Regions from separate parts of the Idiomarina sp. PL1-037 genome, predicted to be linked through region 1. Evidence: predicted binding sites of a transcription regulator. Region 1 holds the regulator's gene; the other holds the start of a gene.
What was found. The regulator NrdR, encoded in region 1, represses ribonucleotide reductase genes. The targets are predictions, from matches to a motif close to AAACACNANATNTNGTGTTT.
Positions count from the first base shown of each region.

Region 2: nrdG (anaerobic ribonucleoside-triphosphate reductase activating protein) is a predicted target of NrdR. The motif match lies at 5,584-5,603, and genes of this name have one in related genera.

Region 1 is NZ_CP139873.1:2,029,068-2,039,863, forward strand. Features, by position in the region: gene U0358_RS09520 (histone deacetylase family protein) at 1-754, shown strand, start outside; gene U0358_RS09525 (late competence development ComFB family protein) at 759-1,034, shown strand; RNA gene ffs (signal recognition particle sRNA small type) at 1,052-1,148, opposite strand; gene U0358_RS09535 (enoyl-CoA hydratase) at 1,232-1,981, opposite strand; gene U0358_RS09540 (ketoacyl-ACP synthase III) at 2,002-3,090, opposite strand; gene U0358_RS09545 (YajG family lipoprotein) at 3,220-3,765, shown strand; gene U0358_RS09550 (peptidylprolyl isomerase) at 3,768-4,358, shown strand; gene U0358_RS09555 (AmpG family muropeptide MFS transporter) at 4,358-5,701, shown strand; gene U0358_RS09560 (ketopantoate reductase family protein) at 5,688-6,605, shown strand; gene ribBA (bifunctional 3,4-dihydroxy-2-butanone-4-phosphate synthase/GTP cyclohydrolase II) at 6,602-7,717, opposite strand; gene ribD (bifunctional diaminohydroxyphosphoribosylaminopyrimidine deaminase/5-amino-6-(5-phosphoribosylamino)uracil reductase RibD) at 7,731-8,858, opposite strand; gene nrdR (transcriptional regulator NrdR) at 8,851-9,300, opposite strand; gene glyA (serine hydroxymethyltransferase) at 9,340-10,596, opposite strand; gene ettA (energy-dependent translational throttle protein EttA) at 10,756-10,796, shown strand, end outside.
Region 2 is NZ_CP139873.1:236,048-246,843, reverse strand. Features, by position in the region: gene ubiT (ubiquinone anaerobic biosynthesis accessory factor UbiT) at 1-41, shown strand, start outside; gene hemN (oxygen-independent coproporphyrinogen III oxidase) at 76-1,437, shown strand; gene nhaD (sodium:proton antiporter NhaD) at 1,612-3,045, opposite strand; gene nrdD (anaerobic ribonucleoside-triphosphate reductase) at 3,237-5,075, opposite strand; gene nrdG (anaerobic ribonucleoside-triphosphate reductase activating protein) at 5,078-5,551, opposite strand; gene U0358_RS01050 (nitric-oxide reductase large subunit) at 5,923-8,163, shown strand; gene U0358_RS01045 (ATP-binding protein) at 8,357-10,153, shown strand; gene U0358_RS01040 (MFS transporter) at 10,173-10,796, opposite strand, start outside.

The DNA of each region.
Region 1 (10,796 bases):
GCACTGTCCAAGTTATTTGTCTCAGTTACTGCAGAACAGCATGGATAGAAGCAGCTGGCGACGCATAGGCTTTCCCTGGTCGGAACAGCTATTGTACCGTACCCTAACCTCCGCTGGAGGCACACTGCTAACGACCGAGCTGGCACTAACGAAGGGAGTTGCCATACACTTTTCCGGCGGCTACCACCATGCTCACAAAGATTGGGGCAGCGGCTTTTGTCTACTTAACGATTTAGCAATAGCCTGCAATGAAATACTGGTTCGCCACCCAAGGCTAAAAATAGTGGTACTGGATACTGATGTTCATCAAGGTGACGGAACCGCCACGCTCTTCGAAAATGATAATAGGGTGTTTACCTGCTCAATACACGGGGAACGCAACTTTCCATTTTCCAAAGTTAGCTCTAATCTGGATGTCCCTTTAGCTAAACATACCTGTGACAAAGAATACTTAGCGGCTCTTGAAAATACCCTCGAACGCATCAACCGCGACATTAAACCTGATCTTATTCTTTACGATGCCGGTGTCGACATTTATCAGCGGGACGAGTTGGGTCATCTGGATATTAGTCTGGCGGGTATTTTTCAAAGAGACCTCACTGTACTAAGCTTTGCTAAACGACATGAGATTCCTCTGGCGGCTGTCATCGGCGGTGGGTATCAACGTAATTTACCTCGTTTAGTCAGAGCCCATGCTCAACTATTAAGAGCCAGTTATTATGTCTATACTGCAAGTGAGCTAACAGAAGGATAAAAGTATGAAGTTTGACGATGACATTCACAATTATTACGAGCGCTTAGTTGCGGACCGGATAGAAGAACTGGAACTGGAAAAGCAACACAGCCAGGAGTTTCTTGCTGATCTCAGTTGTCTGGTGCTCAATCAGTTGCCGCCGCGTTATATTCGTCACGAAGTTGATATGGCTTTCTTTTTACCACCGTCAAAGCGGCTAGACATGGAAATGCAGGTACACAAAGCAATAGCGGAAGCGCTGGAATTTTTAAAAGGGAGAAAACGTCCTGACGGCGATTAATAAATATTGGGTGGCGACTCTACCAGCCACACCTCGGCACACACATCCCTGACTACGGCTGCTCCCTTCCGGGCCTGACCGGGTTCACCAGTTAGCGTTGCGAGGGGACCCGCAGAGTCACCATAAACGCTTTGTTCAAAGCGGGCTGCATTATGAACCAGTTGCCCGGCTGAAACAACCCACAGTTTACCTTTTGCTTACTTTTTCTGCAGCTTTGCAGCAATTGCCTGACGAGCTTCATCTGAGCTTAACGCTTTTGCAAAAAACGTTGCCTCACGACTAATGCGATCAGCTACTGACTCAGCCGGCTGCTTTAATAAATGCTTTGAAATTCGTAATGACTTGCTGGATTGCTTACGCAGTTTATCCAGAGTTTCTTCAACCACAACAGGCAAACGCTCAAGCGAAACCACATGGTTAACGAAACCGGCCTGCTGAGCTGACTGGGCATCAAACTTTTCGCCAAGTAATAACAGCTCTGCCGCTTTTTGGTAACCACAGATTTGCGGCAACAACAAGCTGGAGGCGGCTTCAGGCAACAACCCAAGCTGCACAAATGGCAATGCAAATACCGCGTCGTCACTACTGTAAACAATATCGCAATGCAGTAAGAGCGTCGTACCTATGCCTATTGCTAATCCATTTACCGCAGCGACGATAGGCACCTCAGCACGCGCCAGGGTATGTAAAAACTGAAACGGGGGTGCCGATTCGTCTAAGTTTTCAATTGATAAGAAGTCATTTAAGTCGTTACCGGCAGAAAAACTGTCGCCACTGGACTCAAAGAGCACTGCATGTACTGAACTATCGTTGTCTGCGGCTTTCAAGGCTTCATTACATGTTGTGTACATGTCCTGAGTGAAGGCATTCTTCTTTGCCGGTCGGTTCAGACGTATGCGAACAACACCGTCATCTTGCGAAACTTGTACGAGCTCTTCAGTATTCAAAATCTGTCTCCCGTCAATGATTACTGACCGCGATTTTTCCAGGCCTTTTTAGTCGCTTCGTGCATTGGCACAATCAGTTCCAACGCGCTCTTATCGCCAGCCGGCAGCTCCATTTGATTAGGACGTTTGGGCGTGACTCGCTGGCCCCATTTTATCAACCCGGCACCGCAAGTGAGTCCACCACCAAACACAGCGGACATAATACTGTCACCAGGCTTGATAATACCGTTGTCAGCAGCTTCAGCAAAGGCAATAGGTAATGTTGCTGAAGACGTGTTTCCGTAATTCTGAATATTAATAACGGTTTTCTCGCTCGGCACTTTGCACATTTTACCTAAGAAATCGATTAACCGTTTATTCGCCTGATGCGGAATGAGGGCGTCGATATCGTCGGTGGTCATGCCAGTTTCCTGAAAAACTTTTTCAACAGCAGCGCTCATGCCCTTCACTGCTCGTTTAAATATTTCCTGGCCAACAAAATCAAATTGCATGATGCCGTCAAAGTTAAACCGGTCAAAGCTAGACCCAAAATCAAGGCTTAAGACGTCACGGGCATCGGCGTCACAACTGATATGGCTGGCCAGCAAACCAACTTCTTCATCTGAGGCTTCAAGTACCATTGCACCTGCGCCATCGCCAAATAAAACAGCACTTTCGCGTTTAGTCCAGTCCAGAATACGGGTTAAACGTTCAGCACCTATGAGCAAGACTTTTTTATGTGCGCCGGTTTTTATACCTTGAGTTGCAACATGCATTGCGTATAAAAAGCTGCTGCAAGCTGCATTTAGGTCAAAAGCTGCCGCATGTTTTGAGCCAATATTTTGCTGTACTTTAGAAGCGACATTGGGAATAAGTTCATCTGCAGTACAAGTACCGACAATGATGAGATCCAGTTCGTTGGGATCTAAGTCGGCAGCTGCCAAGGCATTGCGTGCAGCAACCGTCGCCAACTCGGATGTACCAACATGGCTTACTCGACGTTCCGAAATACCCGTTCGCGAAACAATCCACTCGTCGGAGGTTTCCAGGAAAGTGGCAAGATCATCATTGGTCATTACAGCCGGTGGCAGACATTTTCCCCAACCGGTAATTTCAGCAAATTTAGTCACGGCAAAACCTTTTACTTCTGTCGGCTAGTATCGTCATAATAGTAAGCTGTTTTATGACAATACGGTTTCACCGTATGATAGCACGAATCGACGTCAGGTGAATGACCGCCATAAAAAAGGATAACGCCTATGTTCCGAACACTATTTGCCGCCAGTTTTTTACTTATGATCAGCGCTTGCCAGAGCCAGCCTGATCCATTAATTATTAGCGCTGACACTGTTGTCGATAAACTAAATACCAAGGTAAACCAATTAAAAGTCACGGATAAACGCTCTTATTCTTATTTATATCGCCATAAAAAAGACGAAGATAAAGCAGCATTCGCGCCTACTTTGAGACCCTTAACCTCGGTTGTTGAAGAGGCTTTACAGCCAGTTACAGGCGCTTATGATGAAAACGGTCTGACATGGTACGTCACCATCGAAAAAGCACTAATTGACGCAACTCTTCATACTGTAAAATACGAGCTCAAGCACAGCATAACCATTCGTGTTGAGGCCACCCGGAAAAATCGTCGCTACAGCAACTTTTATTCCGGAACCTATAACTCAACAGGTGGTCTGAAACCAGCCCAGTCAACTATCGAGCGTCAGTTTAAACAGCTACTGAATTCTGTTCTTACAGACATTGTTAATGATCCTAAGCTGCGTATGCGTGAACAAGAGGACTTTTAATCATGACTTTTCTGAAATACTTTATTGGCCTTGCCGCAGCTCTTCTTATCAGTGTTAGTCATGCTGAAATTCAGCCAGATAACCCATTCCCGCAAGTAAAAATGATAACTTCTGTGGGTGACATCACTGTAGAGCTCAATCGCGATGCCGCTCCGTTAACCGTTAAAAACTTTTTCCGTTATGTCAAAAAAGCACAATACAACGATACTATCTTTCATCGTTTAGTCCCCGGCTTTGTTATCCAGGGCGGCGGCTATGACGAAGATTTTCAGGACAAACCCTCATTTGAAAAAATTGCGAATGAATCCGGTAACGGATTGAAGAACGAATATGGCACAATTGCTATGGCTCGGGAACGTGAACCGCACTCAGGTACCCGCCAGTTTTTCTTTAACTTAAATGACAATACTTCACTTAATCCAGATAATGGTGACTGGGGCTACGCTGTATTTGGCCGTATCGTTGAAGGCTTAGATGTCCTGGAAGCAATGGCTAAGCTTGAATCACAAGCCTATAGTGATGAAGTTGGCTGGGCTGATGTACCTGTCGAGCCGCCTATTCTGAAACGTATAGAGGTTGTACCGCAAAACTGATGGCTTTAACAAAACCGACTTTCTGGCAAGATTTGAAAGTCTACAAACAGCCTCGCGTATTAGTTATTTTTGTTCTGGGCCTTGCCAGTGGTTTTCCGTGGGTGATGATTGGCTCAGCACTTTCAGCGTGGTTGCAGGAAGTCGGCCTTACCCGCTCAACCATTGGTTATTTTGGGGCTGTTTCAGTGGCTTACTCAATAAACTTCTTATGGGCTCCTCTTATAGACAATTTCAAGCTTCCGCTGCTTACCCGCTGGCTGGGTCAAAGAAGAAGCTGGATTTTTCTCTGCCAGATGCTCATAGCGAGCGGCTGTTTCGCATTGGCCTGTCTGGATATTACCAGTAACCTCCATCTGGTCGGAATAATCGCGCTAGGTATTGCAATAAGTTCTGCAACACAAGATATTGCCATTGATGCCTACCGCATTGAGTCTTTTGCAGAAACCGAAGGCCGCCTGCAAAGTGCCGGCGCAGCAATGACAACTGCCGGATGGTGGACCGGCTACAGTGGTTTAGGTGCTCTGCCGTTCTTTTTTGTCGATGGCATAACCTGGCAATGGCAACACGCCTATTTCGGTTTGGGCTGCATCATGTTAGCCCTTGCAGCCGTCGTGCTTTTCGTGCGCCGTACTACTTATCATCAGGAACCAACCATAAAGACTAAGCTGACTCACTTTTGGCCTGCGATGAAAGAAAGAATCAATCTTGTTGTTGTTCAGCCCATCGGAGAGTTTTTTTCCCGCAACGGCGTTAAGCTGGCGTTTTCAATTCTGGCCTTTATCTTTTTGTTTAAAATTGGCGAAGCTTTTCTGGGCCGGATGTCGATTGTTTTCTACAAAGAAATTGGTTTTACTAATGCCGAAGTCGGTACCTATTCAAAATTAGTTACCTGGTGGGTAACGATTGTTTTTGCACTGCTAGGCAGTGCTGTCAATTTACGACTGGGCATAATTAAAGGTCTGCTCATAGGCGGTATCGCCATGGCCTCCTCTAACCTGATGTTCTCGTGGATCGCTCTGGTAGGCCCGGATACAGACCTTTTTCTAAGTGCAGTTTTAATCGACGGTTTTACCAGTGCCTGGTCAACTGTCGCCTTTGTTGCCTTTATCAGTTTACTTTGTAACCGCACCTTTACCGCAACCCAGTATGCGCTAATGGCATCGTTGGGGTCTTTAGGGAAAACCTTACTCTCGTCCTTCAGCGGGCAAATTGTCGATTATATGGATGGCAACTGGGCACTGTTCTTTGTGGTAACCGCTTTAATGGTTATTCCCAGTCTTCTCTTCCTTTGGTTTATCCGTGAACCCATAGCCGAGCTGGAGCGAAAACGTGACGAAGGCTAACCTTAACTGGGTAGTGCTTGGTCCGGGTGCAATCGGCGGACTTATTGCCGGTGCTCTGCTGGAACACGGCCAGTCTGTGTCGCTACTACCGCGTAAAAGCGAGCCGCGAGAAATAAACTGGCAAGTCACGCATAAGCAGTTTAAAGCCGACTACAGTGCTCCGGTTATCACACAACCTTTGGCCGAGAATACTGTGTTCGTTATTGCGGTTAAAGCCTTTGATTTGATTGAAGCTCTGCAAGGCATAACAACATTGCAAGGGTTTAATAAAACCATGCCGGTAGTAATAAGCCACAACGGCTTGGTGGAACTTCCTGAACCGTTAAAAGAACTTAATTTACACCCATTGGTGACAACTCATGGTGCAGTGATAAGCCGAAATGAGAATGGCAAACGTCGTATAGAACACCGCGGTGCAGGCCGAAGCTGGCTAGAGGTCGGCCCTCAAGGTCGGGTCCAGCCGACAAACTTTGCTCCTGGCTTGATTCTGCAACAGGCATTCTCTCCACTTACTCTGGAAGACGATCTAAGTCAGAGACGCTGGTTAAAGTTCGTTATTAATTGCGTTATTAATCCGTTGACCGCAGTTCATCAGTGCGCGAATGGCGAATTACTGAAAAAAAACTGGCAGGCACAAGTCTACAGCCTTGTGACAGAGGCCGTTGCTGTAGCCAATAGTCAAAACGTGTCGCTGACAACTGAGGGGTGCTATAAGGAAGTGCTTTTAGTAGCAAAGGAAACAGCTTTGAACCACTCGTCAATGCTACAGGACGTTAAACAACAAAGACGTACCGAGATACAGCAGTTAACCGGTTATTTAATTAGCGCTGGTAAGAAGGCGGGTGTTGCCACACCAACTCACCAGCAACTACTTGATGAATTCCAACGAAGTTACAGCGATTAGTCTTTATCTTCAATAAAGTCGACCACTTCCAGACCAAAGCCTGACAAAGCAGAGTAACGTTTTGGTGAGCTCATTAAGTGCATTTTATGAATGTTCAAGTCTGCCAGAATCTGCGAGCCTAAACCGACATTCCGGGACGCATTTGACGCCGACGTTGTTGGCTTGTGTTCACCTTTGTCCTGAGCTTCAAACTCACACACCTGAGCAATGATGCTTTCCGGCGTCTGCTGACGACCAATAATAACCAGCACACCATCGTGTTCAGCAATATAGGACATAGCTTTTTGAATTGGCCAGCTGCGTTTTGCTGCGCGCTCAGTTAGAAAGGTATCGTGGAAAGTGTCCTGTAAGTGAACTCGCACATTAGTCACTTTATCTTGTGAGAGATCACCGTGAATAAGAGCATAATGTACCTGCTCATCAATAGTATCCTGATAAGTGATTAAACGGAACTTACCAAATGCCGTTGGCAAATTGCATTCAGCCACTCGCTCTATCGTTTTTTCCTGTATCGAACGGTACTCAATTAAATCGGCAATAGTGCCGACTTTAATACCATGTTCTTTCGCAAAAACTTCAAGATCAGGACGGCGCGCCATGGTGCCATCTTCATTCAGTACTTCCACTATGACAGCCGCTGGTTCATATCCGGCTAAACGCGCGAGATCACACCCCGCCTCAGTATGGCCCGCACGGTTCAACACGCCGCCCGACTTCGCTTTTAAGGGGAAAATATGTCCCGGCATGACTAAATCTTCGGGTTTGGCGTCTTGTTTCACAGCATCCAGAACCGTTTTCGCTCTGTCCGCTGCTGAGATACCTGTCGTTACCCCCTCAGCGGCCTCAATCGACACAGTAAAGTTTGTCGCATAAGGCGCGTTGTTCTTATCCACCATTAACGGCAGGTTCAGTTGTTTACAGCGTTCCTCCGTTAGCGTTAAGCAAATCAGTCCGCGACCGTAACGCGCCATAAAGTTGACAGACTCCGGTGTCACGCACTCGGCTGCAATAATGATATCGCCTTCGTTTTCGCGGTCTTCGTCATCCATAAGGATAACCATTTTACCCTGACGAATGTCTTCGATAATCTCTTCTGTGCTATGCAGTGACATAACGCTTTACCCTTTAATCTTGTGTATGAGGTACTGCTACCAAGCGTTGATCAGGGCCTATCTGCCGACGATCAATAATTTTAAACCTTGGTGCTGAAGCTAAATTCAACGGCTCGTTCATGTCGATAACCGAACGTCCATGATGGCCCAATAACTGACCCGAACTGTAAATCATCAACCTGTCGCATAATTGCTGCTGAATAAGAGCGCCCGCCAAATTCGCCCCACACTCAGTCCATAACTGGTTAATTTCGCGGTTAGCCAACTCAACCATAAGCGCCGGCAGACTCACTTTGCCGTTAGGGTCTGCGGCTATAATTAATTCATGACAATGTGCATGCCGACTGGGTTTACCGGGAGTTGTTCGCACTAACCAAACCGGCGCAGGAGAGTCGAAAACCATGGCCTCATCCTTCACTCGGTGCTGGCTGTCAATAATAATACGCACCGGCTGTTTTATTGGTTCAGGCTGCGCTCTTGATTTCGGCCACTGCTCAACTCGCACTGTCAATTTAGGATTGTCAGCCAGAATCGTTGCAGCACCACTCAGTATGGCATCGGCCTGTGCCCGGAAAAGCTGAACATCACTGCGGGCTGCAGAGGACGTTATCCATTGACTGCGACCATCTGACAACGCCGTTTTTGCGTCCAGTGAGGTTGCCATTTTTAAGGTTACCCATGGCCGTTGTCGCGTCATGCGGGAAATAAAGCCCGGATTCAAACTCTCTGCTGCCGATTGCAGTACACCCACGTCCACAGAAATACCTGCAGCTTTTAAACGCCGAATGCCATTACCACTAACTCGTGGGTTTGGATCCTGCATTGCAACCACAACACGTTTTACTCCGGCTTCAATTAACGCGTCGCAACATGGAGGAGTGCGGCCGATATGACTGCATGGTTCCAGCGTAACGTAGGCCGTTGCGCCCCTGGCTTTTTGCCCGGCCGCGCGCAAAGCATGTGCTTCGGCATGAGGTTCGCCAGCCAGATGATGCCAGCCTTCTCCTACAATCTCTGTGTCAGAAGTAATAACGCACCCCACCGCAGGGTTTGGCCGGGTTGTCATTAGCCCCCGCCGCGCCAGCATTAACGCGCGGTGCATCATTTGATAGTCAAGATACTGCGGGGTTAACTCAGTCATTAAGGCGCGCTATTTCTTCACCAAATTCGCGGATGTCCTCAAACGAGCGATATACGGAAGCAAAACGCACGTACGCCACTTTATCTATCTGCTTGAGGTTTTCCATTACCAGGCTGCCGACAAAATTACTGCTTATTTCACGCTCGCCGGTTGCCCGGATACTGGATTTTATTTTGTTAATGGCCTGCTCCATCAACTCAAGACTCACAGGCCGCTTTTCCAGTGCTCTCAGCAGACCACTTCGGAGTTTATCTTCATTAAATGGCTCGCGGGAACCATCGGTTTTGATAACCCGGGGCATGACCAGCTCAGCAGTTTCAAAGGTTGTAAAGCGCTCCTTGCAATGATTACATTCACGCCGACGACGAACCGAGGCCCCATCCGCAACCAGTCGCGAATCGATAACCTTAGTATCCTGTGTGCCGCAAAATGGACAATGCATTGTCTGACTCCTTTATGTACGCTCTACAACTGTTCGCAATTAACCGTAAACCGGAAACTTCGCGCACAACGCTTTGACCTGCTCGCGGACCTCATTAATTCTGTTTTCGTCAGCAATGTTATCCAGTACATCGCAAATCCAGTTAGCAACTTGCTCAGCTTCCGCTTCTTTAAAGCCGCGGCGAGTAATTGCCGGTGTACCTAAACGCAAGCCAGAAGTGACAAAAGGTGAACGTGGGTCGTTAGGAACCGCATTTTTGTTAACGGTAATGAACGCGTTACCTAAAGCCGCATCAGCGTCTTTACCAGTAATATCTTTGTCAATTAGATCAACCAGGAACAAGTGGTTCTGAGTGCCATTCGATACAATTTTGTAACCGCGCGCCTGCATGGTTTTTACCATGGCATTCGCATTCACTAACACTTGCTTTTGATAGTCTTTAAATTCTGGCTGCAATGCCTCCTGAAAAGCCACCGCTTTACCTGCGATAACGTGACACAGTGGACCACCCTGGTTGCCCGGGAATACCGCGCTGTTTAATTTCTTGTGTAACTTTTCATCGTCGCTGCCGGAAATAATCAAACCCCCGCGAGGGCCCGCCAGCGTTTTGTGCGTGGTGGTAGTGACAACATGAGCATAAGGTACTGGGTTCGGATAAACACCGGCAGCAACCAGCCCCGCTACGTGCGCCATATCAACCATTAAATAAGCGTCGACTTTGTCCGCTATTTCACGGAATTTTGCCCAGTCAACAATGCCCGAATACGCTGAAAAACCGGCGACGATAACTTTCGGTTTATGTTCCAGCGCCAGCTTTTCAACTTCAGCGTAGTCAATTTCACCGGTGGATTCATCCAGGCCGTACGAAACCGCATTGTAGAGTTTGCCTGAAAAATTGACACCAGAGCCGTGTGTTAAGTGACCGCCGTGAGCCAGACTCATACCAAGAAAGGTATCACCGGCTTCCATCATTGCCATAAAGGCAGCGGTATTAGCTTGAGAGCCGGAATGCGGTTGTACGTTTGCGTACTTAGCGCCGAACAATTCTTTTGCGCGCTCAATAGCCAGGTCCTCGACTTTATCGACGAACTCACAGCCGCCGTAGTAACGCTTATGCGGATAGCCTTCTGCGTACTTGTTGGTCAGTTGTGAACCCTGAGCCTGCATTACCCGCGGACTGGTGTAGTTTTCCGATGCAATCAGCTCAATGTGTTGTTCCTGACGTTCAACTTCATCATGCATCGCCTGCCATAAGTCGGCGTCAAAGTCGGCAATGTTCATCTCAGATTTCAGCATTACAGCTCTCCAAATCATTAAATGGTCTTAATTTGCCCAGTATTTTACCTTAAAACACAAATGAGTGCCTAGTTCAGCACAACAAAGTTTGGGGATGTCCGTAAATCACAGTAAACTATGCAGTAACTTTTTTGTTGATAAGAAGGGTTTTACGTCACTATGGCGCAATATATCTATTCAATGTCGCGGGTGAGCAAAGT
Region 2 (10,796 bases), 1.0 Mb from region 1:
TTATTTATAAAGAAAAAGGTGAAACAATACAGATAAGTTAATTAAATAGTTTTTGACTGGGGTCAAGAGGTGGTTATGAGTACAGTTACCTGGGATAAAGAGTTAATAGAAAAATACAATATTAATGGGCCTCGTTATACGTCTTATCCCACAGCGTTAATGCTTTCCGAACAATTTTCAGAGAGCCGCATAGAAGCCGCGCTGAAAAACGCAAATGACGGACTGTGTCTGTATTTGCACTTACCTTTCTGCCACAAGCTTTGCTATTACTGTGGTTGCAATAAAGTTGTTACCCGCCACCAGCATAAAGCCGATAAGTACCTGGATTATCTCGCCCGCGAAATGGCGATGTATCAGCCTATGGTAAAGGACAAGAAGATCCGCCAGATTCACTTAGGCGGTGGCACCCCGACCTTTTTGACCGAACAGCAACTGACCCGCCTAATGGAACTGGTTAATCAGCATTTTACCTTCGCGGATAATCCTGAGGTCAGCATAGAGATTGACCCGCGCAGCTGCAGCGACGAAAAGCTTCGCCATTTACGCGATTTAGGTTTTAACCGTGTCAGTTATGGGGTACAGGACTTCGACAAGAAAGTTCAAATTGCGATCAATCGCGTACAGGATATTGAGCTTATTGCGCATCAGCTAAAACTCAGTAAAGAATTAGGCTTTGAGTCAATTAACTTAGACCTTATTTACGGCCTGCCTTACCAGCGCCCGGAAACCTTTAAGAAGTCTATTGAGCAAGTCATTGAAATGGATCCCGATCGCATTTCGGTGTTTAGCTACGCCCATTTACCCCAGCGTTTCGCCGGGCAGAAAAAAATACCGGAAGAATCCATTCCACAGCCGTCGGTTAAGTTGAGCCTGCTGGAACAAGCCATTACTCAACTGAATAACGCCGGTTATCAATTTATCGGCATGGACCATTTTGCAAAAAAAGACGACGGTCTTGCCATAGCCCAGCGCGAAGGTCGCTTGCAGCGTAACTTCCAGGGCTACACCACCGACGGTCAGGACGCACTGCTGGGCTTAGGTGTTTCATCAATTAGCCAGGTAAACGGTGTGCTGTGGCAACACGAAAAAGAGCTACCGGCTTACTACAAAATGATAGATAACGGACAAAAGCCCATAATAAAAAGCATGGCGTTAAACGATGAAGACAAGCTGCGTGCCGCATTAATTTCTCAGGTTATTTGCCATTTCGAGCTTGATATAGAAGCTTTTAAAGCAGAGTGGGATCTGGACGATTTTTGGGCTCATTTCGCCGAAGCCATACCGCTACTAAAGCCATTCATTGAAGACGGCTTAGTCGACGTTTCCGACAAAAAGCTCCGCGTCACTGACTTAGGTCGCCTCTGGGTTCGCAGCATCTGCGCCTGTTTCGACGAATACCTAGACCACGGCCAAAACCGCTACTCCAAAGTCGTTTAGCTGGCTGGGGGCGGTAACCCGGCCTCGGTTACGCTTGGAGAGCTGATAAGAAAGACGCCGTGAACCCCTCCATGGGGGCTTGGGTGGCGCCATCCAAGCCTTACAGGGACGTACTTGCAGGCGTCTCTCTGAGCCGGAAACCTTAACCGCAAGAGAGTTCTTTCCCCCTCCCCGCTAGCTGAGGAAGGTGGCTTGGTTTAGCCATAGGTGTAGCAGGATGCTGGCTGCGTAACCTATTGCTATTACCGGTGTCCATTTTAGATGCGACATAAAGGTGTAGTAACCTCTGGCTTGTCCCATTAAGGCAACGCCTGAGGCGGAGCCGATAGAAAGCAGGCTGCCGCCGGTACAGCAGGCCAGGGTTATGAGCAGCCAGTGTCCGGTGGACATTTCAGGGTCCATGGACAGTACCGCGAACATCACCGGAATGTTATCTACAAGAGCGGAGACCACGCCAAGAATACTGTTTGCTATGGTTGGGTCTAAACCACCATAAAGAGACTCGGACAGTAAACCTAAGTAACCCATAAAGCCTAAACCACCAACGCATAAGACGATGCCGTAGAAAAACAGCAAGGTGTCCCACTCGGCACGGGAAACCCGGCTGAATACATCGAATGGCACGACACCACCAAGTTGTTGCAGGCGTTTTTGGTCGCCCTCGCGTTCTGCCATTGCCCGTTTGCGCGCCAGCGAACCCGGCAGGGTCATACGCAGGAAGTAGCCGAAGAACTGTAAGTAGCCCAGCCCCATCATCATTCCGAGCACCGGCGGTAAATGCAGCCAAATGTGACATGCAACGGCGGTTGCGACTGTTAATAAGAACAAGAGCGTAATGCGCAAGGCTCCGCGCTTAAGTTCCACTTCTGTATGTAATGTTGTCGGGCTTTTTTTCTCAATAAAGAGGCTCATGATAACTGCGGGTATTAAGTAGTTCACCAATGCAGGCACAACCAGCTGTAAGAACTCAGTAAACTCTACCTTGCCGGACTGCCAAACCATAAGTGTGGTTATATCACCAAATGGGCTATACGCGCCGGCAGCATTCACGGCTATAACAATGCTGGAGCAGCAAAGCGCGACAAACTTTTTATTGCCCTCGGCAACTTTCATGACCACAGCCGACATTAACAGAGCGGTGGTCAGGTTGTCCGCAATAGGCGAAATGAAAAACGCTAAAAACCCGGTTATCCAGAAGAGCTTTCTATAAGTGAAGCCCTTTTTCATCAACCAGGCGCTGAGCGCATCGAACAAACGCCGCTCTTCCAGAGCATTGATGTAGGTCATTGCCACCAGCAAAAACAACATCAGCTCCGCAAATTTTAATAAATTTTCCCGGAAGGCTTCTTCGGCGAGGGCGGCGTTGTCGCCAGTGTAAACAAACCCTATGAGTATCCATATAACTCCTGCCGCTACCAGCACAGGCTTGGATTTTCTCATGTGCAGTTTCTCTTCACCCATCACTAAAATATAAGCAAGAATAAAAATGACGATGGCAGCGTAACCAACGGTCGATGAGGTGAGATCGATACGGTCAGCAGAGGGTTCTGCAGCCAGTACTGATACCGAAAACAGCAGCGAAATGACGGTAAACAGTAATCTTTTCATAGCGTTTTTTCAGTGCAGTTCAGAACCAAAATATAAACTGCACCAACTCTCCTAGTTGGTTGGTGGTTAAGAATGAAAATGGTTGATTATTCCGGCAGGAATTTTCGCGCGGAGATTACCACAAAACTCGAATTTTGAGAGCTACAGAAAGAGGGAAAACTCATCCCTCTCTGTCAGCATTTTGTGCCACTTTAGCTAGCTCTGCGAAATACCCTATTGGATTGTGCCGCACCCACAGCAACCTCTGCAGGCTGCTTGCGATGATAATGACGCAAATGGTGCTCTTTTCGACGGCCTGCACTAAAAGCAGACACTCGTTTTAAGTAACCAATCACCCGGGTTCCGTAATCAATGTCTTCAGAGCCACAGCTGGAACATTCGCTTAAGGTGCGTTTATCAATCTGCTCACAGGCATTACAAATGGTAATTTTGACGTTAATGCAAAAGTAATTACAGCCCGTTTTCGCCGCAATGTTCAGTAAGGACAAATACCCAGAGGTATTGAGCTTTTCATCAAGGTTCAAATGCAATGCCGAACCGCCATCCAGGTATTCAATCAATTCTTTTCCGTGAAGAACCAGTTTATCCAGTGCATTGGCGTCTTCGTCTTCTACGGCATAGAAGTAGGAGTTGTAGCAGTCACGGCTCACTTTATAACCGTCAGATCGATCCCACTTGGCGTTCTTCACGCCCAGGTTTTCTGCTGGCACAAACTCTGTGTTGAACATGTACCCGTATTCTTTTTTAGCGGCCTTGTTTGCGTCATAAATGACTTTTAAATGGCTTTGCACAAAATCTTTATAGGCCTGGTTGTTACCTGCAGTAATCCCCTGCGATTCCGCCGCTTCAACCATGCCGTTAATACCAATAGTCAAAAACTGCTTGTCCATGGTAATAAAGCCGGCGTCATAGACCGTTAACAGACCCGCTTCCTTGTATTCTTCCATCAGTTTTCTGTAAGCCACCTGATATTTGTGGATTTTGCGGACTTCTTCCTCTAAATCTCTGCCATCCTGCACCAAACGGTTCATGTTCATGGTAATGACATTAATAGAGCCTGTCGCAACACCACCGGCACCCAGGGTATAAGAAAAGGTATTGTCGCTAATTTCACTGCGTAGTCGGCAACAGGACGCTAACGAGTCGGCATTGTCAGATAAGTAAACAAAGAAGGAGTTGCCATTTGCCATTTCCCCGGCTATTTTTTCGGCAAATGCCTGATCTTTGCACTGACCGTTGTCAGTTAACATGGCCACAGTCACCACCGGGAAGGTCAATATCGTTTTTTCACGTTCCTTATTAAACCAGTCCAGGAAGAAGTCCTGTAATGCGCTAACCGAACTCCACTCAGGTTTGGTAAAGTCCGCAGGGAAAACAAACTCGCCAAACATACTGTCAAAGTAATGCTGGTCGTAAATGGAAATATTCCAGAATACACTCTGGTAGCCGCGGGCCGCCGCAGGCTGATTCAGCGCATAGACCACGTGCTGCAGGTGGTTTTCAATTTGGTGACGATGCGTATTCAAATAGTCGTAACCGTAGTCTTTGCGGGCAAAGTAGTCGAAGTAGGTTAGAAACTCGACCGTAGCAACAGCCCCGGCAAACTGCGAACTCACGGCAAAAACAAAGTTCACAAAAGTACCGCAGAAAGATTCCAGATGCTTAGGTGCCTGAGACTCGCCACCCAGCCTAGTTAAACCGTCACGTAAAAACGGATACATGGTGACTGAAACACAGTAAGGTTTCAGGCTGGTTTCGTCATGTACGTATATTTCATGATCTTCAATTTGTCGAACGTACTCTTTCGCCAGATCATTACCGAAGAGTTCGCTAATTTTATTACTGACCTGTTTGCGGTTAACCTGCACAAAAAAGTCCTTCATTAACTCGGCTTCAAGCGTTGCTATATTCTTTTGTGTGACGTTGGCGTTTGCATCCATTTTCGAGCCATCGGCCGCGTTTTGAGCATGCAGATACTCGTGAATGAAATCGACTTTGCCAGTGACTTGTTCTTCGTTTAAGCGCAACATAATTATTCTCCTGTTTGAAACTCGCAGTTCAATAGCTGCAATGTCCGTAAGTCATAAAAGCGTTGGTTGGTGGTTGGGCTTTCCAGCCCGCCCCGGGCAGCTATCCACGGCCCTGTTTTTAAATAAGTCAGTTGTTCGCGAAGGGATATAGAGACGCTTTCATAGCCTGTATACAGGCAGGTCTCCAGCCCTTCGTTTCGTATTTGCTTTAATAGTTTCAGTAGTGCTGTGGGCTGCCATTCGCCGCCCAGAAATAAAACACAGGTTATTAATCCACGGTATTTTTGCAGCTGCTGTGCCAGATGCTCCTGGGTTAGAGATGAGCCACTTCCCACCGGCCAGCTATCCACACTATGGCAACCTTTGCACCCCACCGGGCAGCCCGTAATGGTGTAAGCTAAAGTCACTTCTCCCGGAACTTCCTGCCAGACAATTTGCTCTGCACTGTAATGTAGCCTTGTAGGGTAAACCGCCATAAAACACCATATATTGTTATTAATATAAAAATAATCACTACATATTGTGCTTCAGCATAGTTAAGTCTGTTTCGGGTGCATTGATCACGCTCAAGATTTAAGCAAGAAGAAAAAAATGACAGGAGCCTTAAAGAGATACCCATTAAAGGGTAGAAATAACCTTTCGGGTACTTTTGACCATAAAAGTAAAAACAACCTAATAAACTTAAGTTATAAATACCCTTTTGAAATTAAATCCATTATTTATCAGTAAATTAAACTATGGCCTCAATATTGCACTTAGGTGAATGCATAGCGAATTAATCAAAATTCTCTGCTCATAAACCTATGGAGTAACAATATGAAGCTGTTCAGCATCAAGGAGGTCAATTATGGCCGGTTATCGTAAGCTTTGGTGGACGCTAATTGCGGTTCTCGCAATTACCTTTGGACTTTTAGGGTACTTCGGAACAGAAGTTTACCGTGAGGCTCCGCCTATTCCGGATAAGTTCATGAGTACCAATGGCAAAGTCATTGCAACCGAAGAGTCTGTTTTAGACGGGCAAACCGCCTGGCAGTCTGTTGGTGGCATGCAACTGGGTTCCATTTGGGGGCACGGTGCTTACCAGGCGCCCGACTGGACAGCTGACTGGTTACACCGCGAACTTATTGCCTGGTTGGACATTCGCGCGAACGAAGTCTTTGGCAAACCCTACGAACAGCTTGAGGGATCGCAGCAAAATCAACTGGAATACGAGCTGAAAGAAGAGTATCGGACCAATACTTACGATAAAGCTTCAGATACCGTTATTCTCAGTGAGCGACGCATTCAGGCTATTGAGCAGACCGGCGAGTATTACTCAAAGCTGTTCAGCGATGACCCGGAGCTGCGCCCTACCCGCGTCAGCTACGCCATGAAAGAAAATACGCTTCCTTCAGAAGCGCGTCGTGCGGTAATGAACGACTTTTTCTTCTGGACAGCCTGGGCCGCGTCGACAGAACGTTTTGACTCAGATATTACTTATACCAACAACTGGCCACATGAAACCTTGATAGATAACGTGCCTAGCGCGGAGAATATTATCTGGTCAATTGTCAGTGTGATTCTCTTAATTGCCGGTGTCGGCTTCTTAATCTGGGCATGGGCGTTTTTACGTCAACACGACGAAGAAGACCCTGTTGCGCCAGAGCATGATCCCATAGCCAAAATTAAGCTCACGCCCTCACAAAAAGCCTTAGGTAAATACCTGTTTATTGTGGTTGCGCTGTTCTCGCTACAAGTTTTACTGGGTGGATTAACCGCACACTACACAGTAGAGGGACAGGAATTCTACGGCATTAATATTTCCGAGTGGTTCCCCTACTCACTAACCCGTACCTGGCACATTCAGGCTGCCATGTTCTGGATTGCCACTGGGTTCCTGGCTGCAGGCCTCTTTCTTGCGCCGATTATTAATGGCGGTAAAGATCCCAAGTATCAGAAACTGGGTGTCGATATCCTGTTCTGGGCATTGGTGTTAGTTGTTGCAGGTACCTTTATTGGCAACTGGTTAGCCATTGCGCAAATTATGCCTGCACACCTGAACTTCTGGTTAGGTCACCAGGGTTACGAATACGTCGACTTAGGTCGCCTATGGCAAATTGGTAAGTTCCTGGGTATCGTTTTCTGGCTGGTTCTGATGATGCGTTGTGTTGTCGGCGCATTTAAAGTGAAAGGTGATAAAAACTTACTGGCGTTATTTACCGCTTCGGTTGTTGCCATTGGCCTGTTCTACGGTGCCGGCTTCTTCTACGGCGAGCGTACTCATATTTCTATTATGGAATACTGGCGCTGGTGGATTGTTCACCTTTGGGTAGAAGGCTTCTTCGAAGTGTTCGCAACTGCCTCACTGGCCTTTATTTTCCACAGCATGGGCTTGGTTTCCCGTCGCATGGCAACCGTCGCTGCGTTAGCTTCCGCGTCGCTGTTTATGCTCGGTGGTGTACCAGGTACGTTCCACCACTTGTATTTTGCCGGTACAACCACTCCAGTCATGGCCGTGGGTGCAACGTTCTCAGCATTAGAAGTCGTGCCACTGATTGTTCTGGGCTATGAAGCCTGGGAGAACTACAGCCTGCAAAAACGAGCAACCTGGATGCAACGCATTAAGTGGCCGTTACTTTGCTTCGTTGCGGTTGCCTTCTGGAACATGCTGGGCGCGGGTGTACTCGGCTTTATGATAAACCCACCTATTTCGCTGTACTACGTGCAAGGCTTGAACACTACGCCAACTCACGCACATGCAGCTTTATTTGGTGTGTACGGATTCCTGGCACTTGGTTTCGTCCTGTTAATTTTGCGCTACATTCGCCCGAACCTGCAGTTCGATGAAAAACTGATGAAAATGGCATTCTGGACCATGAACATTGGCTTAGCACTCATGCTTTTCACCAGCCTGTTGCCGGTCGGTTTCATTCAGTTCTACGCCGCCGCCAGCGAAGGCTTGTGGTATGCACGCAGTGAAGCCTTTATGCAGCAGCCTCTGCTACAGAACCTACGCTGGTTCCGTACGGTTGGTGATATGGTCTTCATCGTGGGTGCATTAGGCATCAGCTGGCAAGTTGTAAAAGGCTTAAAGCATAAGTCTGACTAACCCTTAATAAACCAAGCTTCTGCAATTGTTGCGGAAGCTTGGTTTTTCTTTTGTGAGGAGTTTACTTGAAGATGTATGAGCCGCCCCCCTAGCACCCTCGCAATAAAGTGATGGATTAATTCGCACTTATTTGTTCCCCTCTTTCGAAATGCTATATCATGTGCCGGAACTTTCACTCAGGACGTCGCCCGGAATGATACGCAACGCTTCTATAATTAATGTCTTCAGAGTATCGCTTGCGCTTATCGTGATTATTGCCAGCGCCTCTTCTCTATCTGCATTCTGGCTTTTGGAAAAATCAGAGCAGGACGCGGAGTTAATTAACGTTGCGGGCTCACACCGGATGAAAGCCTACAAGTTCGCATTACTGCTATCCGCCGGTAAGAATATTAAGGCCAGCAAAACGGCACAAGAAATAGAAACACTCTGGGAACAGCCTCTTCTTCATCGTCACTTCGTAAAAGCCGGCGGGAGTATTCAGCAGTTAGCCAACGACGCTAAAACCGAATGGCAGCGGGTGCACTCGGAAATAGCAGAGCAAGATTTTGCTCGCTTTTCAGAGCAGCAAAGTAACGCTATAGACAACTATGTGAATCAACTCGACACTTTGGTCGGCCGGCTGCAGGAGCATTCAGAAAGACGAATGGAGACGGTTCGTAGCTCACTGGCTTTAGCCTCATTCTTTATCGTTGCCATATTTTTCTTTTTACTTACCGTGCTAAAACGAAAGATCAACCAACCGCTTCGACATCTGCTGGCAGTTTCCAAGCGTTTGGGTCAGGGCGACTTTACCGCTAAGTCAAAAATTGATAATGAAGATGAAATAGGCCAGTTGTCCCGCACCATGAACAAAATGTCGGAGACAGTCAGCTACTTTTATGGCGGCCTTGAGCGCCGGGTAGAGCAACAAACTCAGGAACTGTCCCGCAAAAACAAGGTGTTATCTTTTCTGTACGATACCGCCCGCTCCATTATCGTTCACAGTTATGACTACAATAATTACCAGCAAGTCATCGAAAAGCTGTACGAAATTGGCGAAGTAGACGACATTGAGTTGTGTCTGTTAACAGAAGAAGGCAATCGCCCATTTTTGCAACTGCAACCGCGCCCCAGTTCACACGACCCCTGTGAAGCTGGTAACTGCGCCAGCTGTCTTAAAGCTGGCCCAGGAGCTTCGGTAATAGATGACAAGCTGGTGTACCGCTTTGTGCTAAAACGGGAAGATCAAAACTACGGTGTACTCATTGTTCGCTGCGAGCAAGAACAGCCTCTGGCAACCTGGCAACAGCAATTGATGAGTTCAACAGCGGACCAGCTTGCCTTATCGCAAAGTCTGAAATCGGAAGAAGAGCAAGTGCGCCGGCTGGCACTAATGCACGAGCGTACCGTTATAGCCCGCGAGCTGCACGACTCACTGGCGCAGGCTTTGTCCTACTTAAAAATTCAGGTTACGAGACTACACAAAGGCATTGAGAAGAACGATCGCGCCACTATAGATGATGTCAGTAACGAGCTGAGAGAGGGCCTAAACTCAGCCTACCGGCAGCTGCGGGAATTGCTCACGACTTTCCGCTTAAAAGTTGATGGCTCAGGACTTTACAGTGCATTGCAGACGACGGTTAAGCAGTTAACCGAACAAAGTCATATGGTTGTTCACCTGGATTACCGCCTTAATAATATTCCTCTAGTGCCTCATGAAGAGATCCATTTACTGCAAATTATTCGTGAAGCCAGTCAGAACGCGGTAAATCATAGCCAGGGAAGGGAAGTGCACATTAGCCTGTCGCAACCCAGTGGGCAGGACGTGGCACTTAGGATCACTGACGATGGCATCGGTTTGCCTGAAAACGCGGAGAAGGTTAATCATTACGGGTTAGCGATTATGCAGGAACGCAGCCGTAACCTTGGTGGTGAAATAACAATTTCAAGACTGGAAAGCGGTGGTACAGAAGTTTGCTTTACCTTTACACCGGACTACTTGCTGCAATAGAAAAATACCCAACCCGCCCTTAAGGGTTATAAAACTGGCCATGACGACGCAAATAGACAAAGCCATTTAACAAGAATCCGATAACATAAAAGACAATGAAATCGATATAAACGGTATCCATACTTTGCGACTGCATAGCCCAGGCGAAGCGCAAGGGCAAATAAACCGCACCCAGCATGGCGATAGTGCCAGCCCAAATTAACACTCTGTGAGTATAAGTTCTGGGAAAGACTTTCGTCATACTGACAACGACCGAGCCGTTCCCTAAAGCACTGGTAAAAATCAGCCCTAGCATGCTGATGAAGAATGGCTCAAAGTAGAGTTCAGCGGCACCATGTTGAGCAAGGTACATATAGCGGCCAGCCAAAGCCCCAAATATCATCATCAATAGCAAACTCATTTGCGTTATCAGGGCGCCACCAAAAATAGTTGCCAGCCAACGTCCAAAAGGCCTGGCTAACAAAGCAACAAAAGGCCCCATCCACACCAGAATTAAGGTGCTGTAACCGAACACAAATTCCAGCATCAGCGGTAATGCCATAGTAAAACCGATAAAACTGCCAAACGTCATGTTGTACAAAATACTGCAATACCAGACATGCCCATTTTGAGTCAGCAGCTTTCTCAAGGTAACTTTGGGTAA